4 regions of the Pseudarthrobacter sp. NPDC058329 genome follow, and region 4 is predicted to be linked to each of the others. Evidence: riboswitches for the same ligand, from Rfam matches in the RefSeq annotation. Region 4 holds a riboswitch; each other region holds the start of a gene.

Evidence for each region. Region 4 has a riboswitch for thiamine pyrophosphate ahead of thiC (phosphomethylpyrimidine synthase ThiC). Riboswitches for the same ligand answer to the same signal wherever they lie in the genome.
Region 1: another riboswitch for thiamine pyrophosphate. It lies ahead of ACFVYC_RS05790 (ECF transporter S component); the one in region 4 lies ahead of thiC (phosphomethylpyrimidine synthase ThiC).
Region 2: another riboswitch for thiamine pyrophosphate. It lies ahead of thiD (bifunctional hydroxymethylpyrimidine kinase/phosphomethylpyrimidine kinase); the one in region 4 lies ahead of thiC (phosphomethylpyrimidine synthase ThiC).
Region 3: another riboswitch for thiamine pyrophosphate. It lies ahead of ACFVYC_RS01465 (FAD-dependent oxidoreductase); the one in region 4 lies ahead of thiC (phosphomethylpyrimidine synthase ThiC).

The regions. Positions count from the first base shown of each region.
Region 1 covers NZ_JBHVZR010000002.1:281,461-288,559, forward strand. The annotation lists gene ACFVYC_RS05770 (UDP-N-acetylglucosamine 1-carboxyvinyltransferase) at 1-207, opposite strand, end outside; gene ACFVYC_RS05775 (hypothetical protein) at 387-1,214, shown strand; gene ACFVYC_RS05780 (energy-coupling factor transporter transmembrane component T family protein) at 1,247-2,047, opposite strand; gene ACFVYC_RS05785 (ABC transporter ATP-binding protein) at 2,044-3,597, opposite strand; gene ACFVYC_RS05790 (ECF transporter S component) at 3,597-4,220, opposite strand; TPP riboswitch at 4,276-4,416, opposite strand; gene ACFVYC_RS05795 (heme-degrading domain-containing protein) at 4,489-5,031, shown strand; gene ACFVYC_RS05800 (hypothetical protein) at 5,118-5,327, shown strand; gene ACFVYC_RS05805 (DUF4383 domain-containing protein) at 5,459-5,929, shown strand; gene ACFVYC_RS05810 (iron-containing redox enzyme family protein) at 5,997-7,058, shown strand; gene ACFVYC_RS05815 (glycosyltransferase) at 7,055-7,099, shown strand, end outside.
Region 2 covers NZ_JBHVZR010000001.1:716,306-723,404, forward strand. The annotation lists gene ACFVYC_RS03405 (Rne/Rng family ribonuclease) at 1-2,210, shown strand, start outside; TPP riboswitch at 2,387-2,484, shown strand; gene thiD (bifunctional hydroxymethylpyrimidine kinase/phosphomethylpyrimidine kinase) at 2,493-4,016, shown strand; gene rplU (50S ribosomal protein L21) at 4,280-4,588, shown strand; gene rpmA (50S ribosomal protein L27) at 4,648-4,911, shown strand; gene obgE (GTPase ObgE) at 5,028-6,617, shown strand; gene proB (glutamate 5-kinase) at 6,607-7,099, shown strand, end outside.
Region 3 covers NZ_JBHVZR010000001.1:292,561-299,659, reverse strand. The annotation lists gene moeB (molybdopterin-synthase adenylyltransferase MoeB) at 1-146, opposite strand, end outside; gene ACFVYC_RS01495 (TetR/AcrR family transcriptional regulator) at 230-895, shown strand; gene ACFVYC_RS01490 (DUF3107 domain-containing protein) at 947-1,171, shown strand; gene ACFVYC_RS01485 (hypothetical protein) at 1,209-1,511, shown strand; gene ACFVYC_RS01480 (4a-hydroxytetrahydrobiopterin dehydratase) at 1,571-1,909, opposite strand; gene ACFVYC_RS01475 (thiazole synthase) at 1,957-2,766, opposite strand; gene thiS (sulfur carrier protein ThiS) at 2,771-3,007, opposite strand; gene ACFVYC_RS01465 (FAD-dependent oxidoreductase) at 3,004-4,362, opposite strand; TPP riboswitch at 4,355-4,473, opposite strand; gene thiE (thiamine phosphate synthase) at 4,501-5,229, shown strand; gene ACFVYC_RS01455 (RNB domain-containing ribonuclease) at 5,341-6,828, shown strand.
Region 4 covers NZ_JBHVZR010000001.1:613,448-620,546, forward strand. The annotation lists gene ACFVYC_RS02865 (glucose-6-phosphate dehydrogenase) at 1-280, opposite strand, end outside; gene ffh (signal recognition particle protein) at 365-1,948, shown strand; gene ACFVYC_RS02875 (alpha/beta fold hydrolase) at 2,052-2,786, shown strand; gene thiC (phosphomethylpyrimidine synthase ThiC) at 2,791-4,575, opposite strand; TPP riboswitch at 4,607-4,714, opposite strand; gene ACFVYC_RS02885 (amidohydrolase family protein) at 4,812-5,894, shown strand; gene ACFVYC_RS02890 (VOC family protein) at 6,005-6,880, shown strand; gene ACFVYC_RS02895 (hypothetical protein) at 7,033-7,099, shown strand, end outside.

The DNA.
Region 1 (7,099 bases), on a different contig from region 4:
TTTTCCCACGTTCACGATGCTCCGGCCGAAGGTCGCCTCCAGCCGCTGGATCATCTTCAGGCTCAGGTTCTGCTTGCCCTGTTCCATCCGGGCAATGGCGCTCTGGCTGGTTCCGAGCTCGGCAGCGAGCTGGCCTTGCGTCCAGCCCTTCTCACCCCTGGCATCCCTGAGCATGGCGGCAACGTGTTCCGTAGTTTCCTGCGTCATGCCGACAAATATATCACAAATGAGCTAAGCAGGCGCGGAGGACGCCCAGTTCTGCCGCCGCCGGAGAGCGTTTACCCACTACGTGCGATAGAACGCCGGTTGCTTGCCTTGTTGACCCTGCCCGCCGAAGCGGAGGAGACTGAATATACCCTCTTACTTTGACGACGACGGAGGTGGCAGTGCGCCGACCTCGAGGCACGCGAGTGGCGGCCGGGCTGGCCGCCCCGCTGTTCGCCGTCCTGCTCCTGCTCCCCGTTCCGCCGGCCGGAGCGGCGCCGTCGCCCGGCGAGGGCAACCAGTCAACACTGGGCAACGACATCTCCTGGCCCCAGTGCGACAAGTCTTTTCCGGCAGGTCAGGCCTTCGCCGTTGTCGGCGTCAACAACGGCTTGGCCAACAGCACCAATCCTTGCCTGAAGGAACAGCTCGAATGGGCCGCTGCTTCATCGGGCGTCACGCCCCAGCCCAAGATATCCCTTTACGTCAACACCGCGAACCCGGGAAGCAGCGGCTCGTGGTGGCCCGCCAGCAACGAGTACCCCATAGGATCGGCCGTCCATAACCCCTATGGCTCCTGCGAGGACGGGGACTACGGGAAGGCGTGCGCGTACATGTACGGCTGGGCCAAAGCCTACGACGACGCCTACATCCGCGGAATTACCAACCCCTCGGACTATTTCTGGTGGCTGGATGTGGAAACCGGGAACTCCTGGTCCACCACGGACAAGGATGCGAACCGCACCGTGCTGGAGGGCATGACGGACTTCTTCCACAGCATCGACGTCAAAGGAGTCGGGATCTATTCAACCGGCCTCCAGTGGGGCCGGATCGTGGGGACCGTCAGCAGTTCGAGCAACCTCTACTCGCTGCCGAGTTGGTTAGCCGGTGCCCGCACTGTCACCGGGGCCAAAGCCAAGTGCGCAGACCCGCCGTTGACCGGCGGCGGCGACGTCACGCTGACCCAGTTCGTGTCGAGGAATTTCGACTACAACCACTCCTGCGACTAAGCCGGCGCCCAGCCTCCGGAGGGCAGCTTCCGTCAGCTCCCCAGCCACACCATGTTCCAAGTGCCAGCCCACATGGCGGCAATAAACGCCGCGCCTGCCATCACCACGCCGCCGGCCAGGACCCACACGTCCAGTCCGCTGTAGGTGGATTCCCGCGCCCACGTCCGCTTACCCCCACCGAAGCCGCGCGCCTCCATGGTGACGGCCAGCCTTGAAGCACGCCGGATGGCTTGAACCAGGAGACCGAAGCTCTGCCCCAGCGTGGCCTTCACCCGTTCCAGGGCACTTCCGCGGGAACCGACGCCCCGCGCACGGCGCGCCATCCCGATGGTCTGCCATTCTTCTGCCAGCAGCCCCACCAGCCGCATCGCGGCCAGGGTTCCCAGCACAAACCGGTGCGGAAGGCGCGCCTTTTGCGCCAGCGCGTCGGCCAGGTCCGTTGGATCGGTACAGCTCATCAGCAACACCGCCGGCAGCGCAATCGCCAGCCCACGCAGCATAAACCCGAGCCCCAGCTCCAGCGAGCCTTCGCTCATGCTCCAAATGCCGACGTCGATCAGCGTCCTTCCGCTGTCGGCAGCCAGGATGGAGGTACTCCAGCCACCGACGGCGGCGGCAAGGATCAGCGGCCACCCCCGCTGCCACAGCAGCGTCAGGGTGAGACCCGCCAACGGGAACAGCAGGAATTCAAAGACGAGCGCCACGGAGGCGGACACCCAGTCGATGGAGAGCGCGAGGACGGCAGTGATCAGGAAAACGGCTGCGAACTTGCTCAGCGGGTTGGCGCGCGTCAGGAGGGCGCGGTTGCCGCGCAGGTTCAGCTCCCGCCTCATGGTGCCACCGCCGCTGCTGCCAAGCGCAGTTCCGTTCCGCCCAACGCCGCAGTGAATTCGGCATCGTGGGTTACGGACACCACGGCGGTGCCGGCGTCCAGCAACTCGGACAGGAACGATGCCAGCTCGGCCCAGGTGTTGGCGTCTTGCCCGAAGGTGGGTTCATCCAGGACCAGGACCTGCGGATGGGCGGCGAGGACAGTGGCTACGGAGAGCCGCCGCTTCTCCCCGCCCGAAAGCGTGTAAGGGTTCGCATCAACGAGTTCGGTGAGCCGGAGCCGCTCCAGCAGTTCGTCCACCCGCTCCTCGCCGCGCCCCAGGTGCCGCGGCCCAAAGCGCAATTCATCCAGCACGTTCCCGGTGACGAACTGGTGCTCAGGTTCCTGGAACACCGTGCCCACACGCTCAATCAACTGCTCCGCTTTCCACCCGTACGGGTCGATTCCCCCGCCCCTGCTGAGTGCCAGGGTGGCGGAAACCTTCCCGTCGACAGGCTCCAGCAGCCCGGCGAGGGTCAGCGCAAAGGTGGACTTTCCTGCCCCGTTGGGCCCGGTAATTGCCAGCGACTGCCCTGCACGGACCTGCGCGGAAATCCCCTGTTGCACCGGCACCGGCGGCAGCTTCCGGAAGCCCTTGCGGCGGGCACGTTGCCGCGATACGGCCAGTTGCTCGGCGGCAAGCAGCAGGTCCCCGGCACCGGGGCCCGGATCGGACGCGCGGTCACGGGTAGCGGGGACGTAGCCGGGCACCCAGACCCCGGCTTCGATGAGCATGCTCCGGGCTTCGCTGAGCACCTGATCCGGCGGCCCGTCCAGGAGCACGGCCGGATCGGCAGAAGATCCCGGCTGCAGCACCACAATGCGGTCCACCAGGTCCTTCCACACGGCCACGCGGTGTTCCACCACCACCAGGGTTGCCCCGGTCTTGTCGAGGCAACGGCCAACGGCGTCGCGCACCTCCACCACCCCGGCGGGGTCCAGGTTGGCCGTGGGCTCATCCAGGAGAATCAGCCCGGGCCGCATGGCAAGGATGCCCGCGAGCGCCAGCCGCTGTTTCTGGCCACCGGACAGCTCCGACGTCGGGTGGTCCAGCGGCAGGTGGGAGAGCCCGACGTCGTCCAGCGCCTCGTGCACGCGGGTCCAGATGTCGTCGCGGGGCACGGCCAGATTCTCGGCACCGAAGGCGACGTCGTCGCCGACCCGCGAGAGGACCACCTGGGTCTCCGGGTCCTGCTGCATCAGTCCCGCCCGGCCGCGCTGCCCGCGGGGGGAGGCGCCGTCAATCAGCAGCGAACCCGACTCGTCGGAATCGCCCGCCTCGCCGTCGTCGTCGTTCGCATCGCCCAGCACCCCTGCCAACGCATGCAGGAGCGTGGACTTGCCCGCTCCGGACGGGCCAAGAAGAAGCACGCGCTCGCCCGGCTGGATGTCGAGGTCAAGGGCACGGACAGCCGGCTTGGACCGGCCGCCGTGCCGCCAGCCCCAGCCGCGGGCGGCGACTGCAGCCGGCCGCGCCGCCACCGAGGCGCCGTGCACGGAAGGAGCAGTCATCAGGAGAAGACGGGCTCCGTTGCTGCCTTGCGCGACGCAAAGGAGCCCAGGACTCCTGTCTTCGCCAGCGCGCGCGTGGCGATCCAGGACAGTGCTCCGGCGATCACGGCACCCGAAACGGCGGTAAAGATGATGTACGCCAGCTTGTCCCCGCCGGAGTAGGCGATGTTCCAGCCCCAGGGCGCGAAGGAGTCATTGAGGCCGCAGAAAAGCCCGGCAGCGGCGCCGGCGAGCAGGGATACCGGCAGGTTGAACTTCCGGTACACGAAGATGGCGAAGATGATCTCGGCGCCGAGGCCCTGGACAAACCCGGAGAACAGAACGGACGCGCCGTACTGCGAACCCATCAGCAGTTCGCCGGTGGCCGCAACGGTCTCGCAGAACAGCGCTGCGCCCGGCTTGCGGATGATGAGCATGCCCAGCACGGCCGGGATCATCCAGCCGCCGGCCAGCAATCCGGTGAGCGGCGGGTAGAGGGCGTTCATGGGCGCCGAGACTGCGGCCGCCCCCTGGGACCAGGCCCAGAAGATGACGCCGCCGGCGATGGCGATCAATGCTGCCACCACGATGTCCACGACGCGCCAGGACCTGCTGGTGGTCTTCTTGATTGCTGTAGTTGCCATGCAATTCCTCCTGAGGAACAGGAGGGGAAAGCACGGCAACGGCACGCCGCTGCGGTGCTTCGAGAACTCGACTCCCTTGCGCCGGTACTAACCGGATCAGGTTCGAGGGTCTGCGGCTGTCCGCACTCTCAGCGCCCACCTGCGGATCCTGGCTTGGCCAGTGATGCCCGACGGCGGCGCTCCCCTGTCGTTAATAGTTTCTGTGGGTAAATAATCGCCCTGGTGGGCGGGGTCCAGTTTACACCGGAGGAGGGGTAGATTGTGGGCCATGACTGCCAATTCCCCGCATGTGACCGAGTTCGATCCGGATTCCGATGACATCCAGCCGGAAGGATCACTCCAAGCACTGATTGCCCGGATTGAGGGCGAAATCCGGGAGCTCCAATTGCCCGGCTTCTCCATGGACGATGCACTGAACCTGGGTCTGCTGCTCGTGGAGTTCGGTAAGGAGGGCCAGTTTCCCATCGCGATAGACATCACCAAGGGAGAGCAGGTCCTGTTCCACGTTGCCCTGGCCGGTGCCACCCCGGACAACGAGCACTGGATCCGTGCCAAGCAGCGGACCGCGGCCCGTTACGAGGTGCCCTCCTTGCTGGTGGGGCTGCGCGCCCGGGTCCGCGGTGGACGGATTGAAGACCACGCCTGGTTCGATCAGTCGCGGTATGCCGCTCACGGCGGCTCCTTTCCCGTGTACGTTGCCGGGGTGGGCGCAGTCGCTACAGTGACGGTTTCGGGGCTTCCCCAGGTGCAGGACCATGACCTTGTGGTCCAGGCCCTGCGCGAAATCCGCAGGTCCATGAAGTCGGAGTAACGCCTGGGTCAACCACCGTAATGGACCCCCTGGAACGCCCGGAGTACATTCAAAGCAGGTGGCGGAAGTTTCAAAGGAGGGGCGCCATGCTCGGTAATGCAGCCGACAACCAGGTGCGGGCGGCGGTGGACAAGGCCGCGGAGGAAATGATCTACATCGGCCCGGACCACCCCTACTATCCCCTGCTGGCGGAACTGGTGTCCGCCGTCGGGAGGGCCTGGCAACAGGGGTACGAGCATGGCCGCCACGGCGGGCACCATTCAAACCCCTACGTGTGGAGCACCTCGGAGGGTTGAGGGGCCACCAGCGGCTGCGGGAGCTGCAGCCAGCGGCCGGGAAGACGGGTCCAACAGCAAAATGGACGCACTTAGCTTAAATTAGTAATCATGCTTACTATGTTGTCTCCAGGCTTTTGAGGAGACAGGTCATGACAGTCAGCACCCGCGCCACCGGAGCGAGGACAGGCCTGCAAACGGCGGCCCTCGCAACGGGCGGCGTCTTCCTGCTGGTGGGTGTCGTAGGGTTCATCCCCGGAATCACCAGCAATTACGGAGCAATGGGTATGGCCGGGCACGGCTCGAGATCCTTGCTCATGGGCGTTTTCCAAGTTTCAGTCCTGCACAACGTGGTGCACCTGGCCTTCGGGGTGGCTGGCACGCTGCTTGCGAGGACACACCAACAGGCAAGGAGCTACCTCATCTACGGGGGAGTCATCTACCTGGTTCTCTGGCTGTACGGCCTCCTGGTGGGCGATGAGACCCCGGCCAACTTTGTCCCCCTTAACGGCGCTGACAACTGGCTGCACCTTGCCCTGGGCCTGGCCATGATCATTCTCGCCATCCTGCTGTCCCCGCGGACCACCTCACGCCGCAGCCGCGAACGCGACCTGAACGCCTAGCCTTAACCAAAGCCGCCACCGTCGACGGTGCAGCACCGGCAGCGCCGCAGCCGCCCGAAGGAGCATCATGAAGATCCCGGAACCCAGAGGTCCCATCAGCACCGCCCTGTTCAGTGCCCTGGCAGTTACAGCCGGGACAGACGACGCCGCCGCGGGCGTCGAGGAATTGCGCCGGCATGTTGCGCCGCACCTGGGTGCAACTACCGACATCATTGGGGACGACGACGTCCAGCTGGCACTTTTCTGCCTCTACGAGCTTCATTACTCCGGCCTCGAAGGCGTCGGGGACGAGTGGGAATGGGAGCCGGGCCTGATCCACGTCCGCCGCCTGCTCGAAAGGCCATTCGAAGAAGCGCTGCGGGCAGCTGCCCAATCAGCAGCCGGGGAGCTGGACCTGCCACCTGCGGCAAAGATGACCAGTGATGCCGTCGCCGACGTCCTGTTCGGCCTTGCCGCCACCGATACCGGACCCAGCGTGTCCAGGTACGTCGCCAAGAAGGCGACCCTGGATCAGCTCAAGGAGTTCCTGGTCCACAAGTCCGTCTACCAGCTCAAGGAAGCGGACCCGCACACCTGGGCCATCCCTCGGCTCGCCGGCAGGCCTAAGGCTGCACTGGTGGAGATCCAGGCCGATGAGTACGGCGGCGGACGTCCGGAACGCATGCACAGCGCGCTGTTCGCCCGCACCATGCGGGGCTTGGGAATGGACGACCACTACGGCGCCTACCTCGACGCGGTACCGGCCGTGTCCCTGGCCGCGGTAAATATGATGTCACTGTTCGGGCTCAACCGGCGGCTCCGCGGCGCCATCACCGGCCACCTGGCCATCTACGAGATGACCTCTTCCCAGCCCAACCGCCTGTACGGCAACGGCTTCCGCCGGCACGGCTTCGACGCCGAGGTCACCCACTACTTTGACGAGCACGTGGAAGCCGACGCCGTCCACGAGCAGATCGCCGGCCGCGACCTCGCAGGAGGACTCGTGGAGGCCGAACCCGGACTGCTCGGGGACGTCCTCTTCGGGGCGACTGCTGTGATGGCGATCGATGGCAGGCTTTCGGCGCACCTTTTGACCTGCTGGGAAAACGGAGAGAGCTCGCTGAGGGCGGCAGTGCCGGCAGCAGCGTGAGCACTACAGCCATCGGGCGGTCCGCAGAGTACATCCTGCCG
Region 2 (7,099 bases), 100 kb from region 4:
GCCGCCGCACGGTCATCACCGAGGCCGAGTTCCTGGCCCGCCGTGAGTCTGTTGACCGGCAGATGATTGTTCGCCAGCGCGACGACAGAATCCAGATCGCCGTCCTCGAAGACGGTGTCCTGGCCGAGCACTTTGTGTCAAAAACGCAGCAGGACTCCCTGATTGGCAACGTGTACCTGGGCAAGGTCCAGAATGTGCTGCCCTCGATGGAAGCGGCGTTCGTGGACATCGGACGCGGCCGCAACGCCGTCCTGTACGCCGGTGAAGTGAACTGGGAAGCCGTCAACCTTGAGGGCAAGCAGCGCCGCATCGAAAACGCCCTCAAGTCCGGTGATACCGTCCTGGTCCAGGTGACCAAGGACCCCGTGGGCCACAAGGGCGCCCGCCTGACCAGCCAGATCTCACTGCCCGGCCGCTACCTGGTGTTTGTGCCCGGCGGCTCCATGACCGGCATCTCCCGCAAGCTGCCCGACGTCGAACGCAACCGCCTCAAGCGCATCCTCAAGGACCGCCTCCCGGAGCAGGCAGGCGTCATCGTCCGCACCGCCGCCGAGGGCGCTTCCGAGGAAGAGCTGACGCACGACATCAACCGGCTGCGGGCCCAGTGGGAGGGCATCGAGAGCCAGTCGAAGTCCACCAAGATCCTCGCCCCTGAGCTGCTCTACGGCGAACCGGACCTCACCATCAAGGTGGTCCGCGACGTCTTCAACGAGGACTTCTCCAAGCTGATCGTCTCCGGTGAGGAAGCCTGGGACACCATCGAGGCCTACGTCACCTACGTGGCGCCGGACCTGGTGGGCCGCCTTGAGAAGTGGACCAAGGACCAGGACATCTTCGCTGCCTGGCGCATCGACGAGCAGATCCACAAGGCCCTGGAGCGGAAGGTCTTCCTGCCGTCCGGCGGTTCGCTGGTGATCGACCGCACCGAAGCCATGACCGTGGTGGACGTCAACACCGGCAAGTTCACCGGCAGCGGCGGCAACCTCGAAGAGACCGTGACCAAGAACAACCTCGAGGCTGCGGAGGAAGTGGTCCGCCAGCTCCGTCTCCGGGACATCGGCGGCATCATCGTCATCGACTTCATCGACATGGTCCTCGAATCCAACCGCGACCTCGTTCTCCGCCGCATGGTGGAATGCCTGGGCCGTGACCGCACTAAGCACCAGGTGGCCGAAGTGACGTCACTCGGCCTGGTCCAGATGACGCGTAAGCGGATGGGCACCGGGCTCCTGGAAGTATTCGGCGAGCAGTGTGAAACGTGCGCCGGCCGCGGCGTTGTCACCCACGACGACCCCGTGGAGCACCGGCGGGCCAACATCGTAGCCGCCGAGCACCACGTCCAGCGGTCCGACAGCCGGCCCGAAGCCCGCAGCGAAGGCCACCGCGCCGACGCCCAGCGCATCGACAGCAGCCAGCCCGGCGCCCGCCCGGACCGCAAGCGCCGGCGCGGCCGCGGGGGCCAGCAGCCTGAGGTTGCCCCGGCGGCTGCCGTCCACGTCCACACCGTCCAGCCCGACCCCTCGGACGCTGAGAGGCACGCCAAGGCTGAGGCCACCCGGCTGGCCCTTGCCAACATCGCCGCCGCCGCGCACGCAGCGCACCTGCACGACGACGAAGTGGCGGCAGCCAGGCAGGCGGCCGCTGACCAGGCGGCCCCTGCAGCGGAGGCTGTAAAACGCGACGACGAGGCGCGCCCGGCTGCCGTACTCACCTTCGGTGGGGAGAAGGTGGTGTTGCCGTTCGTTGAGCATGCAGAAGAGCAGCAGCAGAAGCCGGCCCTGACCCTGGACCGGCTCGCTGAAGCCTTCGCCCACCTCGGCCAGCCGGCGCCCGCTGAAATCCGGCTGGAGCAGGCAGAACCGGAGCAGAATCCTGCAGAGCCCGTGGAAGCGGTGCAGCCCGCGCAGGTGCCTGCCGTTGCGGCCGCTGCTGCAGCACCGGAAAAGGACTACACCGACCACACACTGGAGCAATCCCGGCAGCGCCGGCCGCGGCGCCACCGCAGTGCCAGCCGCGCCCAGGGAGCTGCCAACGAAACCACCGTGCAGCACCACGAGAGTGTGGCGGCAGCCAGCACAGGGCATACCCACGAGGCCAAGGCCCCGGAGCCGGCAGGCGCCGCGGGAGAGGCGGGCGCTGCAAAACCGGCCGCTAAGCCGGCAGAGGCGCCCATCATCCTCGGCGTCGGGGTTCCGGCCTCGGAACTCTAGGGGCCGCAAGTACGGATGCCCGGCCAGCCACAGCAGTGGCTGGCCGGGCATCGCGCGTTAACGCCACGGGATCCAAGGGCCGTGCGGGCCCCCAACCGGGCAGGGCAACCCAAAGGCAGGGTGGCTGGTCGCAAAGTGTCACCTTCGGTCCCCGCCTGGGAAAAAAGCTAGGCTGGGGAACCGACACGGGGTGCCGCGCAGAGGGCCGGCTGAGATTCACACCCGTTGAACCTGTCCGGCTAGCACCGGCGAAGGGATGTCTCTTTGTCTACGACTCTTGTAATGCCCACTGCCACCACGGCAACCTTCACTACGGCACCAACAACGCCAGGCCGGCCCATACCGCGGGTCCTTTCCATTGCCGGTTCCGATCCTTCCGGCGGCGCCGGCATCCAGGCCGACCTGAAAAGCATCGCCGCCCTTGGGGGCTACGGAATGGCTGCCGTCACTGCCCTGACCGCCCAGAACACGCGCGGCGTCAGGTCCGTGCACGTGCCCCCCGCAGCGTTCCTGGGTGAACAGCTGGATGCCATCAGTGACGACATCGGCATCGACGCCGTCAAAATCGGGATGCTGGGCAACGCCGAGGTCATCGAGGCGGTGGGTGCGTGGCTCCGGAAGGTGCGTCCCGCCGTCGTGGTCCTGGACCCGGTGATGGTTGCCACCAGCGGGGACCGGCTCCTGCAGGAGTCCGCGGAAGCGGCACTGCGCGGGCTCCTGCCGCTGGCACACCTCATCACCCCGAACCTGGCGGAGCTCGCCATGCTGGTTGGCGGGGAACTGCAGGACAGCTGGGACGGTGCGCTGGCACAAGGCCGCGCCCTTGCCACTGCGACCGGTACAACAGTGCTGGTCAAGGGCGGCCACCTGGCTGGCAACGAGTGCCCCGATGCGCTCGTTAACACCGCTGGCCTGCTGACCGGCGAAGTGGTGGTGGTGTCGGGGGACCGGCTGGCAACGCGGAACAGCCACGGCACCGGCTGTTCACTGTCCTCTGCCATGGCAACCGCCCACGCGCGGCTGGGGGACTGGGAGGCGTCACTCCGGGAAGTCAAACCCTGGCTGGCCGGGGCCCTGGAGGCATCCGAAAAACTGGAGGTGGGAACCGGCAACGGACCGGTGCACCACTTCCACCACCTGCAGCCGCTGCCCTCCGAAGGCAGCTTCGCCGCACAACTGTGGGCTGAGGCGCAGCCGGACCTGGACGACATCTATGCCCTGGACTTCATCCGCAACCTGGCCTCGGGCAGCCTCCAGGAGCAGGAATTCGGGTACTACCTCGCCCAGGACGCCATCTACCTCAACGGCTATTCCCGGGTTCTGGCCAGGGCGAGTGCGCTGGCGCCTACCGAGGCCGAGCAGCTCTTCTGGGCTGCTTCTGCCGGGCAGTGCCTGGAGGTCGAGTCAGAACTCCACCGTTCCTGGCTGAGCACGCGGACGGTCCAGCCCCGGCTGGGCCCCGTGACCAAGTCCTACGTGGACCACCTGACGGCGGCATCGGCGTCGGGCAGTTACGCGGTCCTGGCGGCGGCCGTGCTGCCCTGCTTCTGGCTCTACGCGGAGGTGGGGGCCACGCTCCACGCCCAGTTCGTTGCCGCCGGTGAGCCCTCAACACACCCTTACGCGGACTGGCTGCGCACCTATGCAGACGAAGAATTCGCAGCCGCCACCCGCAGGGCTATTGCCATAGTGGATGAAGCGGGCCGCAAGGCTTCCGCCGCGGACCGGGCCGCCATGTTGACGGCGTTCAAGCAGTCCTGCCGCCTCGAAGTGGACTTCTTCGACGCGCCGCGCATCCACTCCTGACCATGCAAAGGCGGCGCAACCGGTACTATGGTGGGGCACGGTGCGGACGCCGGAGTTGAGCTGTGGTACCTATCACAGTGAACCCGCCGGAACCAGCCTCATTTGCGGCCGAAGACAAAATTAGCGTATTCTAGATCTTCGGTGCTTACGCCAACACTTGGGTTATGACCCCACGGCGTTGAGGCACAGCGAGAAACCAGGCTTTTATTGGCCGGTTCCGCACGCAAATTTAGTAATAAACGTCGAGAGAAGTGAGTTCCCAAGTGGTGTACGCGATTGTCCGCGCAGGCGGCCGCCAAGAGAAGGTTTCCGTTGGAGACTTCGTTACCCTGAACCGCGTCGCCGGTGGAGCTGGCAGCACCATTCAGCTGCCCGCACTGCTCCTGGTCGATGGTGACAAGATCACCACCGCCGCTGCTGACCTGGCCAAGGTAACTGTTACTGCTGAGATCCTGAACGACCTCCGTGGTCCGAAGATTGTGATCCAGAAGTTCAAGAACAAGACCGGTTACAAGAAGCGCCAGGGTCACCGCCAGGAACTGACCAAGGTCAAGATCACTGGTATCCAGTAACCTTCGTTACTGTTCAGGTTTTTCAGCAGATCCCCAGAATTTAGAGGCAGGCATTTCAAATGGCACATAAAAAGGGCGCGAGCTCCACTCGCAACGGTCGTGATTCCAACGCTCAGTACCTCGGCGTCAAGCGCTTTGGCGGCCAGGTTGTTTCCGCAGGCGAGATCATCGTCCGCCAGCGTGGCACCCACTTCCACCCGGGCGCCGGCGTTGGCCGTGGCGGCGACGACACCCTGTTCGCACTGACCCCGGGAGCCGTTGAATTCGGCACCCGCCGCGGTCGTCGCGTCGTCAACATCGTTGCTGCTGCAGCTGCAGAGTAACAAAAAGTTCTGAAGCGGTGGAGCGGGCCAGATGGTCCGCTCCACTGTTCTTTTAACCGCATTACAATCGTCTTGGCGCCCCGCGGCGTCCAGGAAACAGCACTGAGGAGATCCACGTGGCCAGCTTTGTAGACCGGGTAGTACTGCACGTATCCGGCGGTACCGGCGGCCACGGATGCGTCTCCGTCCACCGCGAGAAGTTCAAGCCGCTGGGCGGGCCCGACGGCGGCAACGGCGGCAACGGCGGCGACGTCATCCTTCGCGTGGACCACCAGACCACCACCCTCCTCGACTACCACCACGCACCCCACCGCCACGCCACCAACGGCGGCCCGGGCATGGGCGACTGGCGCGGGGGCAAGAACGGCGAAACGCTCATCCTTCCCGTCCCGGACGGCACCGTGGTCAAGTCCAAGGACGGCACCGTCCTGGCGGACCTCGTCGGAGAAGGCGCCGAGTACGTGGCCGCGGCAGGCGGCATCGGCGGCCTCGGCAACGCTGCGCTCTCGTCGCAGAAACGCCGCGCTCCCGGGTTCGCCCTGCTCGGCATCGAGGGCGAATCCAGCGACATCGTGCTGGAACTCAAGTCGATCGCCGACATCGCCCTGGTGGGCTTCCCGTCCGCCGGCAAATCAAGCCTTATCGCCGCCATGTCCGCGGCCCGGCCCAAGATCGCCGACTACCCCTTCACCACGCTTATTCCCAACCTCGGGGTGGTCCAGGCCGGCGACGTCCGCTTCACCATCGCCGACGTCCCGGGCCTCATCGAAGGCGCCAGCGAGGGCAGGGGCCTCGGCCACCACTTCCTGCGCCACGTGGAGCGCTGCGCCGCGCTGGTCCACGTCCTTGACTGCGGAACCCTTGAATCGGACCGCGACCCCCTGGCCGACCTCGCGATCATTGAGGCGGAACTTGAAAAGTACGCCGTGGACATGAGCTACGCCGGGCAGGACGGCGAAGTTGTTCCGCTCAACCACCGCCCCCGCCTGGTGGCGTTGAACAAGGTGGACCTGCCCGACGGCAAGGACATGGCCGAGTTCGTCCGCCCGGAACTGGAATCCCGCGGCTACCAGGTGTTCGAAATCTCCGCCACCAGCCACGAGGGCCTTCGCCAGCTCGGCTTTGCCATGGCCGGCATCGTCAAAGCAGCCCGCGATGCCGTGGCAGCCGCGCCTCCCAAGGTCCAGCCCGCCGTGCTGCGGCCCCGTGCAGTCAACGAATCCGGCTTCACGATCCGCCGCGAGGAGAAGGGCCTCGAGCCGCTGTTCCGCGTCCTCGGCGAAAAGCCCGTGCGCTGGGTCAAGCAGACGGACTTCACCAACGAGGAAGCCATCGGCTACCTCGCCGACCGCCTGGCCAAGCTCGGTGTCGAGACGGAACTCTTCAAGCAGGGCGCCAAGCCCGGCGACACCGTGGTGATCGGCGGGGATGACGGCGTCGTCTTCGACTGGGAGCCCACCATGATGGCAGGTGCGGAACTCCTCGCCGCACCGCGCGGCACGGACATCCGCTTCGCCGATCTCGGCGACCGCCCCACCCGCGGCCAGAAGCGCGAAGAGCAGCAGGAACGCAAGGATGCCAGGGCCGCCGCCCGCGCCGAGCTGGAAGCCGAACGCAAGGCCGGCATCTGGACCGAGTCCGTGAGCAGCCGCCGGGTGGCCAAGCCCCTCAAGGAGAGTGGACTGGACGCAGGCGATGAGTTTTAGGGCTGCAGCCGCGGAACCGCTCACCCGGTCCGTGGACCGGAGCGTCCTCGCCAACGCCGGCCGAGTTGTGGTCAAGGTGGGTTCGTCGTCCCTGACAAGCATCAAAGGCGGCATTTCCGAGGAGTCGCTGACGGCCCTGGCAGACGCCCTGGCCGCCAAGCGCAACACGGGAACCGAAATCATCCTGGTGTCCTCCGGCGCCATCGCCGCGGGCCTCGCTCCGCTGGGGCTCGCCAAACGCCCGCGCGACCTGGCCACCCAGCAGGCTGCCGCGAGTGTTGGGCAGGGTCTGCTGATGGCCCGCTACACCCAGGCGTTCGGTGCTCACGGCGTGACGGTCAGCCAGGTCCTGCTTACCGCCGAGGACCTGATGCGGCGGAGCCAGCACACCAATGCATTCCGGGCCCTGGACCGGCTGCTCAACCTTGGCGTCGTTCCGGTAGTCAACGAGAACGACACCGTGGCCACGCATGAAATCCGGT
Region 3 (7,099 bases), 320 kb from region 4:
AGCCGCCGCTGACCGAGCGCGCCGATCTCCGGAATGATGAGGTGTCGCGAGTAGCGCTCCACCTCATCGGGAGTGAGCTCACCTGCCGGTTCAACCAGCGGATCCAGTGAAACAGTCGAAACATTTGCGGTGAATGTCGAAGCCATACTTCAATGTATGCCCGGGGATACCGCCGGGTCATATTACCCCGAAGTAGAGTGGGGGTAACTGCAAGGGAAAGAAGGACAACTTGGTCCATGAAGCACGGGCTGACCGCCCGTCCGCAGCCGAACCGCAAACCGCTTCGCGCCCCGCCGGGCAACGGTCCGCCCGGCTTCCCCGGGACGAGCGGCGCGCACAGCTCCTTTCCGCAGCGCAGGAAGTTTTCGTAGCCAACGGGTATCACGGCGCAGCCATGGACGAAATCGCCGAGACGGCACACGTCAGCAAACCTGTCCTCTACCAGCACTTCCCCTCGAAGCGGGAACTGTACCTGGCCCTGCTGGAGAGCCACCTGGCATCCCTCACGGACCTGATGCTGGGGGCACTGAACTCCACCACGGACAATGACGAACGTGTGCAGGCCGTGATGCGGGCCTATTTCCAGTTCATCGCCAACGATGACCAGGCCCACCGGCTGGTGTTCGAATCGGACCTCATCAACGATCCGGATGTCAGTTCGCGGCTGGAAACCTTCAACCGGACGTTCGCCGATGCCATTGCCCACGTCATCGCCGAGGACACCAAGCTTCCCCACCTGGAGGCCGAACTGCTGGGCCGCGGGCTTGCCGGGATGGCGCAGGTCAGTGCCCGGTACTGGCTCGAAACCGACGGGAATCTGGACATCAATGTGGCCAGCGACCTCATCTACCGTTTAGCTTGGCGCGGAATCTCTCGCTTCCCCAAAGAGTCCTAGACTACAAATAAGACATAACCCGAGAAACGTGAACCGGCTGGGAGGCCCCCTGTGGAAATTAAGATCGGCGTGCAGAATGTTGGCCGCGAAATTGTGCTGGAATCTGTCCAGGACGCGGACTCCGTAGCCAAGGTAGTTCAGGAAGCCATCACCAGCGGCAACGAACTGCGGCTCAAGGATGACAAGGGGCGCCTGATCATTGTTCCCGGCACGGCTCTCGCCTACGTCGAGATCGGAGCCGAAGAAGTCCGCCGCGTAGGTTTCGGCCAGTTCTAGCCGTACGCCCCTCAGGGCGGGTATTCCAAGGAGAGCCATGCTTTCGCTGACCATTGTGGTGCTGGTGACGGCCGCCGCTGGTTTCATTGTCTGGGCCAACGACAAGCGGCACACGAAATACGGAGTAGTCCTGCCCGCCGCCGTGAGCGTCGGTGTGGGAGCGCTCAGCTGGATCATCCTGATGGCCGCCGGCTTTGGCTACCGGCCGGGAACGACGTGGTTGCCTTGGGTCCTTCCCATGGTTCTGGGCGCGGCAGCAGCAGTTGCCGTGGCCCTCTTCCTGGGCCGCGTAAGGGCCAGGCATGACCTGGAACGGCTTACCGAGGCCCTCAGGCTCTAATCTGATTTCGGGCCGCCCACCACCGTGACCACTGCCCCCGGGGCAGTGGTCACGGGCGGTTAAGAACCCGCTGGGTGTTTGGCCGGCTCGGCAATTGCCCGGAGCGCGGCAGCAGCTTCACGAACCGCCTCGGCGGCGCCCACGTCGCGGGCTGTCACCTCTCCCCCGGCGTCATGGGAGGTATAGCGCAAATACACCCGGTTGTAGCGCCAGTCCAGGTCCGGGTGGTGGTTTTGCTCCTCGGCGAGGCGCCCGACGGCGGCAATCAGCTCAAGTGCGGCAGCCGCCGTCGGCAGCTTGTAGACCGTCACCAGCGCACCCCCGCGGTACAGCCAGTCGGGCAGGACGGCCAGGGCGTCCTCGAGCCGCTCGGGAGAAAGAACATCCTTGCCGGCCATAGCTGCTCCTCGCCTGGGAACTGGCGTCCGCGGCCGCCGGGGGCGGGCTACAGGAACTCGACCCGGCCCTCCATGGCCGACGATGCCAGTGCATGTTCGCGGCGCGGTATCCTGCCGGCCGCTTTTGCCAGCCTACCGGCGATCACCGCGTGTTTGAAGGCCTCCCCCATCAGGGCAGGATTCTGGGCGCGCGTTACCGCTGTGGCCAGCAGCACGGCGTCGCAGCCCAGTTCCATGGCCAACGCAGCGTCGGAGGCAGTGCCGATGCCGGCGTCCAGGACCACCGGCACTGAGGCGCGGGACACAATCAGTTCAATGTTGTGCGGGTTCAGGATGCCCAGTCCGGTACCGATCGGCGCCCCGAGCGGCATCACTGCGGTGGCCCCGAGGTTCTCGAGCCGCAGCGCCAGGACAGGGTCATCGTTGGTGTACGCAAAAACCTTGAAACCCCGGTTGACGAGTTGTTCCGTGGCGTCCACCAGTTCGACGGCGTCCGGCAGCAGGGTGTGCTCGTCAGCAATGACTTCCAGCTTCACCCAGTCGGTCTCCAGCGCCTCACGCGCGAGTTCTGCGGTCAGCACGGCGTCCCGCGCGGTGAAGCAGCCTGCCGTGTTGGGCAGCACGCGGATGCCGTGGTCCACCAGCAGCTGGAAGAGCGAGCCCGTCTCCGCGTTGGAATACCGCCGCATTGCCACCGTGGTCAGTCCCGTCCCGGAGGCGAGGAGGGCCGCGCCCAGGCCGTCCAGGCTGGGCGCGCCGCCAGTGCCCATAATGAGCCGCGAGGCAAGTGCGACGCCGTCAATCACCAGCGGGTCGTCGTGGCCTGCCAGGTTTGGGGTGGTGATGGTTTCGGTCATGGTGTCAGCCTCCCTGTACTGCCGTAACGAGCTCAACGTCGTCGCCGTCCGCGAGCGCGGTGGCAAACCACTGGCTTCGCGGCACCACCTGGGAATTGTGCGCCACGGCAACGCCAAGCTTCCGGCCGTCGCTGGCCTGGCCGCTGGCCGCGAGCGGGCGCCCGGTGACCTGGCTGACGAGCACTGTGATGGAGGCCCCCTCGGGCACAAGGTGCGGGGTTCCGTTCAAGGTGATGTTCATGCTGTTTCCTTCGTGGGCGGTGTGTGGCTAAGGCGGGCAGTGGTCAGGCGGGCACCCGGACTGGTTGAAAAGCGGTCCGGGTTGAACGCGGCCCAGCGGGCGTCCATTTGCCCGTCCAGGAGTTCCCGGCAGACGGCGGCGGCGGCAGGCGCCAGCAGGACTCCGTGGCGAAAGAACCCGCTGGCGATGATGAGCCCGGCTATGTATCCGGAGTCCCGGGCGCCCTTCCCGCCAGCGGCGGGAACCCGCCCGAGCAGCGGCGCGTTGTCCGGAGTTCCGGGCCGGGCTCGGGCAGTGGCCTCCAGCAGTTCGAGTTCGGCCACGGCGGGAACCAGCACCTGCGCGTCGCGGAGGAGCTGGTACACGCCCCCGGCAGACACGGCATCCGTGGCCGACGGCGCGTCCTCACGCTGGGTTGCCCCGATCACCACAGTGCCGTCCCGGCGCGGCACGATATACACCGGTACGCCGCGCACCAGCCCGCGGACGGTGGACGTGACCAGCGGCTGCAGATGCCGGGGCACGGCGAGCCGCAGGATGTCCCCGTAAACGGGCCGCAACGGCAGGCGCAAATCAGCGGGCAATGCTTCCAGCGCTCCTGCGTGGAGCCCGTTCGCCACTACAGTTTCGGCGGCCAGCACCGTTCCGCCGCCCGCGAGGCGAACTCCGGCCACCGCTCCGTCCTGCCAAACCAGCCCGGCTGCCCTGGCCAGGACCGCATAGCCGTCGACGGCGCCGGCTGCTGCAGTGCCCTGCCCTCCGGCTCCGTTATTGTTCCCGCCTTTGTCCGCCGCGCCGTCGCCGGCCAATGCGGTCTGCAGGCAGGCGACCAGCAGCCTCGGGTCCACCTGGTGGTCGGCCGGTGTGTCCAGCGCGCACGCGATCCCCGGGCTGAGCAGGGGCTCGCGTTTTCGTGCGTCGCGGACCGTGAGCGGCTCAACGGCCAGGCCGTTTGCCTGCTGGACGGCGCGCAGGTCCATCAGTGCCCGGCGGTCGGCGGCGTCGGCACCCACGGCGAGGGTCGGCGTCGTGATGTATCCCGGGTCTGCCCCTGACGCTGCCGTGAGTCCGGCGGCGAAGGCCGGCCAGCGGGCGGAGGCGTCCAGCATGAAGTCCAGGAGATCCTGCTCCTGGTAATGCAGCTCGCTCACCGGAGCCAACATCCCGGCGGCAGCCCAGCTGGCGCCGGAGCCCGGGGCGTCGTCGATGACCACCACGGTGCGGCCGGAGCGCTTCGCCTCCCAGGCGATGCTGTGGCCGATAACTCCGCCGCCGATGACTGCCACGTCGGCCTCGATGATGCTGTCCGCACGCCTGCGCGGGCTGCCCGGAGGGCTGTCCCATGATGCACTCATGTGTCTCCTTCCCTACGCCGGCATTAACCGGATCAGGTCAAGCGGTCGGCTCTGACGCCCTCTCAGCCCGGCGCTTTGTGACAGCTGCCGCGGGCTCCCGCAGTACGAGGCAAGTGTAGAGGAACTAGGCTTTTCCCCATGAATGTGTCCAGAACCCCTGCCGCCGGCACCGAAGTCCTCAGCAGCGCCAAGGTCAGCAACGGCCTCAGCGCCGCCCGCCTTTACCTTTGCACCGATGCCCGCAAGGACCGCGGCGGCTTCGCGGAGTTCGTTGATGCGGCGTTCGCCGGCGGGGTGGACATCATCCAGCTTCGGGATAAGACCATCGAGGCAGCCGAAGAGCTGGAACTCCTGGCGGTCCTCAAGGAGGCGGCAGAGCGGCACGGCCGGCTGTGGGCCGTCAACGACCGGGCGGACATCGCCGTCCTGTCCGGCGCGCCGGTCTTCCACATCGGCCAAAAGGACCTGCCCCTGGACGCTGCGCGCACGCTGCTCAACGGCAACGCGGCCATCGGCCTGTCCAGCCATGCACCGGAACAGGTGGACTCCGCCCTGGCTGCGGCGGCCGGCCCCGCCGGGCTGGACTACTTCTGCGTGGGCCCGGTGTGGGCCACACCCACCAAGCCCGGGCGGGCGGCCGTGGGACTTGACCTGGTGAGGTACGCCGCCGAAGCTGCGCGGCAGGAAGGACCGTCCGACGACGGCGTTCCCTGGTTCGCAATCGGCGGCATCGACCACCGCAACGTGGAACAAGTGGTGGACGCAGGCGCACGCAGGATTGTGGTGGTCCGCGCCATTACGGAGGCCAGCGATCCCGCAGCCGCCGCAGCCTCGCTGCTCGCTGCCCTGGACGCACCCAACTCCTGACGTTGCACCTCCGGGGGGCTGGACGGCGGGCTGTGGCGCCCAGGGCCTGGCAGGACGGCACTCCGGGCCGATGCCTGCACTATGGCGGGAATTCGGGCTAGGCTGATTTTCGTGTCACACCATCGGCTGGCTCCCAACGTCCATGAGCACAACAACGCGCTCGAGGCTGCCCTGGGTGCCCTGCGGACCGAGCTTGAGCTGCCCGGCGCCTACCCTGAGGAGGCGGTGGCTGACGCGAAAGCTGCAGTTGAATCCCTGCAGCTCCCTGACCACGACCTCACCGGCGTCGAATTCATCACCATCGATCCGGCATCATCCACGGACCTGGACCAGGCCCTGTTCATAGAGCCCGACGGCGACGGGTACCACGTGCTGTACGCCATTGCCGATGTCCCTGCCTTTGTGACCCCCGGCGGGCCACTGGACGCGGAAACCCGCCGCCGGGGCCAGACCTTCTATGCGCCCGACGGGCGCATCCCGCTGCATCCGGAAGTCATCAGCGAGCAGGCCGGCAGCCTCCTCCCCGGCCAGGACTGCTCTGCGTTCGTGTGGGACTTCCGCCTGGACAGCGCCGCCGAGGTGAAGTCCGCAGCAGTGCAGCGTGCCCGGATGCGCAGCCGCGCGAAGCTCAGCTATAAGGGTGTGCAGGCCGAGCTGGACGCCGGCACTGCCTCACCGGTGCTGCAGCTCCTCAAAGAGGTGGGCCTCAAGCGTGTGGAGCTGGAACGTGCCCGCGGCGGCGCCAGCCTGAACATGCCGGAACAGGAGATTGTCCAGCTTCCCGACGGCGGCTACCGGATTTCCGCCGCTCCCCAGCTTCCCGTGGAGGACTGGAATGCCCAGATATCCCTGATGACAGGGATGGCGGCGGCCGGGCTCATGCTGGCGGGGAAGGTGGGAATCCTGCGCACCATGCCGTCCCCGGACGACCGCTCGCTGAACCACTTCCGGCTGCAGACCGAAGCCCTTGGCAAGCCCTGGGACGGTGAAGTCAGCTACGGCGAATACCTGCGCAGCCTGGACCCCACCGAACCCCGGCAGCTGGCCATCATGCACTCGGCCGGCACGCTGTTCCGGGGGGCCGCCTACACCGCCTTTGACGGCTCCGTCCCCGAGGACGCTCACCAGTCGGCCATCGGCGCCGCCTACGCGCACACCACCGCCCCGCTGCGCCGCCTGGTGGACCGCTTTGTGCTGGTGATCTGCGAGGCCCTGAGCAACGGCGGCGAAGTGCCGGCGTGGGCGCGGAAGGCTCTTCCGTCGCTGCCGGAGATCATGGCCGGGTCCGACCAGCTGGCGTCGCGGATGGAGCGCATGGCCCTGGACACCGTGGAGGCGGCACTGCTGGTCAACCACATCGGGCAGGAATTCGAGGCGATCGTGATCTCCGGGTCCAAACCACAAAAAGAGAACGGCAAAAACGGCAACGGGAACGGGAAGAACGGCAACGGCAATGGCGGTTCGGGCATTATCCAGATCGCCGACCCCGCTGTCACCGCGCGATGCGCCGGTGAACTGGAGTCCGGAACCAAAGTCCGGGTCCGCCTGGTTTCCTCGGATATCGCAACGCGGGAAGTCCATTTCGAGCTCGTGGAGTAGCGGTGCCGCAGAGCCGCCGGGCCGCGAAGCCGGGATTTGCGCTGCCTGCGGCTAGACTGAAGAAGTAGAAATGGATGCCCGGTCGTTGATTTCCTTGATTTGAAACCAACAAGCCCGCCCCTACGCGATCTTGATATACACCCGCTGGTCACCAGTGCCAGCATTTAGATAGCCCGCGATCGGCTTCCACTGGAATTGCGTGCGCGCTTCGAGCGTGCTCCGGAACAGCCTCGCGGCCGGCCCGTTGAGCAGGCAGCGCCATTGCCCAAAT
Region 4 (7,099 bases):
CCGTGACATCCAGCTGGTGGTAAACCGTTTCCTTCTCGAGTTCCTCCAGCGCCCGCAAGCCGTCGGAGCCGGCCGACTCAGCGGACGCCGCGAAGGACGTTTGGACCCTTTCCCGCCACTGTTCCGGGGTCCAAAGATCGGAGCCTGCCCCGACGAGCCTGAGCCCCGCCGCGCGGCCCTTGGCAACAAGGCGCGCCAGGCCGGGCAGGAGCAGCCGGCCGGTCAGGTCGCCGGAAGCGCCCAGGATGAGCAGGGTTTTTATTGTTGGTTGGCTCGTCATTTTGCCAGCATGCCACCTTGCGGGCCCGACTTGGTACCCTAGATAGTCGAGTCCCGATCATCCACTGAAAGAAGTGCACGGCGCGTGTTCAATTCACTCTCTGACCGGTTGACAGCAACCTTCAAGAATCTCCGCGGCAAGGGCCGCCTCACTGAGGCGGACGTTGACGCCACAGTCCGCGAGATCCGCCGCGCCCTCCTGGACGCCGACGTTGCCGTTCCCGTTGTCCGTGAATTCACGGCCCGCGTGCGCGAACGTGCCCTGGGTGCCGAAGTTTCCGGTGCGCTGAACCCCAGCCAGCAAATCGTCAAGATCGTCAACGAGGAACTGGTGGAGATCCTCGGCGGCGAAACGCGCCGGATCCGGCTGGCCAAGAACGGTCCCACCATCATCATGCTGGCCGGCCTCCAGGGTGCAGGTAAAACCACCCTCGCCGGCAAGCTGTCCAAGTGGCTGAAGGCCCAGGGCCACAGCCCCATGCTGGTGGCCTGTGACCTGCAGCGCCCCAACGCCGTCACCCAGCTTCAGGTGGTTGGCGAACGGGCCAAGGTCCCGGTCTTCGCCCCCCACCCCGGAGCCACGTCTTCAGAACTCGAGCACCCTGCCGGGGATCCGGTAGAGGTTGCCCGCGCCGGTGTTGAGGAAGCCCGCCAGAAACTCCACGACGTCGTTATCGTGGACACCGCAGGCCGCCTTGGCGTCGATGCGGACATGATGGAGCAGGCACGGCAGATCCGCCGCACCATCGTGCCCAACGAGGTCCTGTTCGTCATCGACTCGATGATCGGCCAGGACGCCGTGAACACGGCGCTCGCCTTCGATGAGGGCGTCAACTTCACCGGCATTGTGCTGTCCAAGCTCGACGGCGACGCCCGCGGCGGTGCCGCCCTCTCGGTCGCGTCGGTCACCGGCAAGCCCGTCATGTTTGCGTCCACCGGCGAAGGCCTGGACGACTTCGAGCTCTTCCACCCGGACCGGATGGCGTCCCGCATCCTGGACATGGGTGACGTCCTCACGCTCATCGAGCAGGCCGAGAAGTCCTGGGACAAGGACGAAGCCGCCCGGATGGCGAAGAAGTTCGCCGACCAGGAGGACTTCACCCTTGACGACTTCCTGGCGCAGATGCAGCAGATCCGCAACATGGGCTCCATGAAGAAGATGCTCATGATGATGCCGGGTGCGCAGAACATCCGCCAGCAGCTCGAGCAGTTCGATGAGCGCGAGATTGACCGCGTGGAAGCGATCGTCCGGTCCATGACGCCGCACGAGCGGGTGGCTCCCAAAATCATCAACGGTTCTCGCCGGGCCCGCATCGCCCGCGGTTCGGGTGTGCACGTCTCCGAGGTCAACGGCCTCCTGGAGCGTTTCGCACAGGCACAGAAGATGATGAAGAAGATGGCGCAGGGCGGAATGCCGGGCATGCCTGGGATGCCGGGAATGCCCGGTGCAGGCGGCGGCGCCCGGAAGAACGCCAAGAACGCACCGAAGAAAAAAGCCAAGTCGGGTAACCCCGCAAAGGCTGCCCAGGAGCGCAAGGACGCCGAAGCCCGCCGTGCGAATGCCGCCAAGGCGCTGCCCACCGGGGCGTCCTTCGGCCAGCAGGCAGGCGACTTCGATCCTTCGCAACTGAACCTGCCCAAGGGCTTCGACAAGTTCCTCGGCCAGTAGCCCAAGTTCCCAACCAGGTAGCGCCAAGTGACGTTTTGACGGTTCATAACGACACTTGGCGCTACTCCGTTGGGATGTCAGTACCGTGGAATAGGGTTGGGTCATGTTCAAGCAGAGGGTAGTGTTCGTGCACGGCGCCGGAAGCTTCGGCTCCGCGGCCTGGCCGCGCCAGCACGGCATGGCACTGTCCTACGACGCTCTCTTCCTGCGGCGTCACGGATTTGATGCTGTGGCCGAGCCGGTCGAATCCTCCTTCGAGGAGGACGCCGCCATCGTGTTGCGGTCCCTTGCCGACGACGGCCGCGGCGCCGCAGGCGGGCATGTCGTGGCGCACTCGCAGGGCGCCATCGCAGCCATGATGGCCGCCGTTGAACGGCCGGACCTGGTCTTTTCGCTGACACTGGTGGAACCCGCCTGCCTGTCGCTCACCGCCGAACTCCCGGCCACGGCAGCCCACATCGGCCTCATGCGGCCCCTGTTCGACGTCCGGCACCAAATGAGCGACCAGGACTTCCAGCGTGAGTTTGTGCGGCGCGTCTACGCCACGGACCTGCAGCAGCCGGCCACTGCGGAGGAGAAGCGTTCCGCCCGGCGGCTCCGGCTTCAGGCCCCCTCCTGGGAGGCCCCGCTGCACATAGTTCCGGGCGTCCCCACCCTTGTCCTGACCGGGGGATGGGAGCCGCTCTATGAGGAGATTGCCGGTTACCTGCGGGAAACCGGCGCCCTGCACCGCACGGCGGCGGGAGGGCACCGGCCCCACGACTCCCGCGAAGGGGACCGGATCATCCGCTCCTTCCTCAGTGACGTCAGCCGGGTCCAGTCAGCACGGGCCTCTTAGCGCCTCAGCCCGTGGCGACGCGCGGTTCCGGAAGGTAGACCTTGCCGCCGGCGGCCAGGAATTCCTGGCTCTTGCCCCTCATGCCGGAGGCCATCGCCGCCAGGGCCGCCTGCGATTCCGCTGAACCGTACTCGTCCCGGATATCCTGGCTGATCCTCATGGAACAGAATTTGGGACCGCACATGGAGCAGAAATGCGCGGTCTTGGCAGGTTCCGCCGGGAGGGTTTCGTCGTGGAAGGCCTCGGCCGTCACCGGATCCAGGGACAAAGCGAATTGGTCCCGCCAGCGGAACTCGAAGCGCGCCTTGGATAATGCATCATCACGTTCGTGCGCGCCCGGATGGCCCTTGGCGAGGTCTGCCGCGTGCGCGGCGATCTTGTACGTAATCACCCCGGTTTTGACGTCGTCCTTGTTCGGCAGCCCGAGATGTTCCTTGGGGGTGACGTAGCAGAGCATCGCGGTGCCGTAGCGGGCGATCTCCGTGGCGCCGATGGCCGAAGTGATGTGGTCATACCCCGGCGCCACGTCGGTAACGAGCGGCCCCAGCGTGTAGAACGGCGCGCCCTTGCACAGCTCCTGCTGGCGTTCCACGTTTTCCCGGACCAGGTGGAACGGAATGTGGCCGGGGCCCTCCACCATCACCTGCACGTCGTATTCCCAGGCACGCTGCGTCAGCTCGGCCAGTGTGTCCAGCTCGGCGAACTGCGCGGCATCGTTGGCGTCCGCCGTTGCCCCCGGACGCAGCCCGTCGCCGAGTGAAAACGCGACGTCGTACCTGGCGAAGATTTCGCAGAGCTCATCGAAGTGTGTGTAAAGGAAATTTTCCCGATGATGCGCGAGGCACCAGCCGGCCATGATCGACCCGCCGCGGGACACGATGCCAGTCACCCGGTTCGCGGTCAGGGGAACGTACCGGAGCAGGACGCCGGCGTGGATGGTCATGTAGTCCACGCCCTGTTCGCACTGTTCCATGACTGTGTCGCGGAAGATTTCCCACGTCAGCGCATTTGCTTCGCCGTTGACCTTTTCAAGGGCCTGGTAGATGGGGACGGTGCCGATCGGAACCGGCGAGTTGCGGATGATCCATTCCCTGGTGGTGTGGATGTCATCGCCCGTGGAAAGGTCCATCACAGTGTCGGCACCCCACGAGGTGGCCCATTGCAGCTTGTCCACCTCTTCGGCGATGGAACTGGTGACTGCCGAGTTGCCGATGTTGGCGTTGATCTTCACCAGGAAGGCCTTGCCGATGATCATTGGCTCGGATTCAGGGTGGTTGATGTTGTTGGGGATGATGGCCCGGCCTGCCGCCAGTTCGCTCCGCACCAGCTCCACGTCGCAGTTTTCGCGCAACGCCACGAACCGCATTTCCGGTGTGATGACGCCCTGCCGGGCGTAGTGCATCTGAGTCACTGTCTTGCCTTCGACGGCGCGGCGGGGCGTCGGCCGTGCGCCCTTCCACTCAGCGCTGGCAGCCCCGCGGCGGACTGCGGAGCGGCCGTCGTCGAGCAGGTTCCGTCCACGGCCGCCGTAGGATTCCGTATCCCCACGGGCGGCTATCCATTCCGACCGGAAAGGGGCGAGGCCACGAACGGGGTCGCTGCCCGGTCCGGCCGTGCGATAGGTACGGAAGGGGCCGTTGGCCTCACCGTTGAGCGAGGGCTCCAGGGCTATCTCGGTGACGGGCACCCTGATGCCTGACTGCGCGTCCTCGATGAAAGCCAGCGAGTGTGACTTCAGGGACTGGGTGACAGGTTGCTGGTCCTGGCCGTCTGCCGCGCCGGACTGCATTTGGGCAGGGCTCAGCTGTTCATTTGGTGCACTCAAGGAATACTTCACTTCCTTCGCCGGCATTACCCGGACAGGTTCAACGGTCGCAGGCTGCCTCAGCCCGATCTCAGCCCCTGCAGGGGCACCCGTGTGGTCACAACGAAGCTACCACAACCCCCGGCGGACGTGGAGGACGCAGCGGGACACTGCCACGTCGGGTGGTGCTAGCCTGTCCGGGCGGGAGAGAGGCAAAATCCATGGCACAAATCATCCAGTTCACAGGGACGGTCCTGACCGGGCCGGACAGCGAGGAGCGCGGGCTCTGGTCCGTCGACGGCAGGCTCACGTTCCACCGGCCGGCCGGGGAACCGGACACGATCCTGGACGGCTGGGTGCTGCCGGGGTTCGTTGACGCCCACTGCCATATCGGCCTGGGGCCCGGCGGCGCAGTGGACTCGGCTACGGCGGAGGAACAGGCCCGGACCGACCTGAACGCGGGCACACTGCTGGTGCGGGACGCCGGTTCCCCCGCGGACACCCGCTTCCTGCAGGACAGCAGGAATGCCCCGGTGCTGATCCGCGCCGGCAGGCATGTCGCCAGGACCCGCCGGTACCTCCGGGGCTTCGCTGAGGAAGTGGAACCGGACGGTTTGGTGGAAGCCGTCCGGAAGCAGGCACGCGACGGCGACGGCTGGGTCAAGCTCGTGGGGGACTGGATCGACCGCGACGCCGGTGACCTCGCGGCGTCGTTCCCTGCCGCCGTCGTCAGGGACGCCGTCCAGGCGGTGCACGACGAAGGCGCCCGGATCACCGCCCATTGCTTCGCCGAAGACACGCTGGACCAGATGCTGGACGCCGGCATCGACTGCATCGAACACGCCACCGGCCTCCTGCCACGGCACCTCCCGCGGTTTGCGGAGCAAGGCGTTCCCATTGTGCCCACCCTGATCAACATCGCAACGTTCCCGGACATCGCCGTCCAGGCAGAGAACAAGTTTCCCCGGTACGCCGCACACATGCGCGCCTTGTGGGAGCGCCGGGCAGAGCGGGTGCTGGAGGCGTACGAAGCAGGGGTGACAATTTACGCCGGTACCGATGCCGGCAGCGTCATCCGTCATGGCAGGATCGCGGATGAAATCCTTGCCCTCCACAGGGCCGGCCTGCCGATTGCCGCCGCCCTTGACGCCGCCAGTTGGGCCGCCCGGAAGTGGTTGGGGGTGGAATGCCTGCAGGAGGGGGCCCGCGCCGACGTTGTGCTGTGCCGGGAGGATCCGCGGAAGGTGCCGGAAACAATCAGCGGGCTGGCACACGTAGTGCTGGGAGGCAGCGTCATCCGCTGACGCCGGCCATGGGACTGACTTTGCTGCACTTGGAATAAATTGAAGCTTCAAGTAATTTTATTAGTCATAGGCCCCCAACCCCGAAGGGCCCCAGCACCGGGAGTTCCCACATGACTGCAGAAGCCACCAGCCAGGACCTTCTCCCCGCCGATCTCGCTATGGGCACCGTGATGCTCAAGGTCGGCGACATGAAGGTCATGACCGATTACTACCAGCGCGCCCTCGGACTTGAGGTGGTCGCCGAGCAGGACGGCGGACTCTACCTCGGCCGCCTCCGTAAGCCTTTGGTCCACCTCGCCCCCGCTCCCGGGCTGGACCTCCCGGGCAGGGGAGAGGCAGGTCTCTTCCACACCGCGCTGCTTTTTGAGAACCAGACAGACCTCGCCGCCACCGTCGCCACCGCTGCCCGGTTTGAACCCGGCTCTTTCACTGGCAGCGCCGACCACCTCGTCAGCGAAGCCTTCTACTTCAATGACCCCGAAGGCAACGGCATCGAACTCTACTGGGACCGGCCGCGGAGCAACTGGTCCTGGAATGGCACGGACGTGGTCATGGACAGCCTGGCCCTGCCGCCGCAGCGCTACCTGGAACAGCACCTCACCGAGGAATCCCTTGAGCGCCAGCGCGCAAGCGTGGCGGGGGTGGGCCATGTCCACCTCCAGGTGGGCGATGTCCAGTTGGCCCGTGACTTCTATGTAGGAATCCTCGGGTTTGAAAAGACCGCCGGCTGGCATGGGCAGGCACTGTTCGTCTCGGCCGGCCGCTACCACCACCACATGGCCATGAATGTCTGGAACAGCCGTGGTGCGGGCCCCCGCAAGGACACGCTCGGCCTGGGCGAAGTGCTCATCGAGGTGCCGTCGGGAGACCACGTGGGGGCGCTCGCGGACCGGCTGAAAGTTGCCGGGCTGCCGGCGCACCACACCGGCGCGGAACTGCAGTTCGAGGATCCCTGGCGCAACCGGATCCGGGTAGCTGTCCGCTGAAGCCGGCGCCCCCGGGCCGGGGGCCTGCCGCCCGGACTGCTGTGCGGCCGGCCCGGATAGTGGCGGGCCGTGTACTAGGCTGAAGCCGAACGGCCGGGGCGGCGGGTGCCGCCTGCGTGGGCCGCACCGTCGACGGAATGAGGGCAATTCCCATGGGCTTCACCGAAATCTTTGTGGCCACCCACGACGGCGCGCTGAAGCGCGCCGGAATCCTGGACC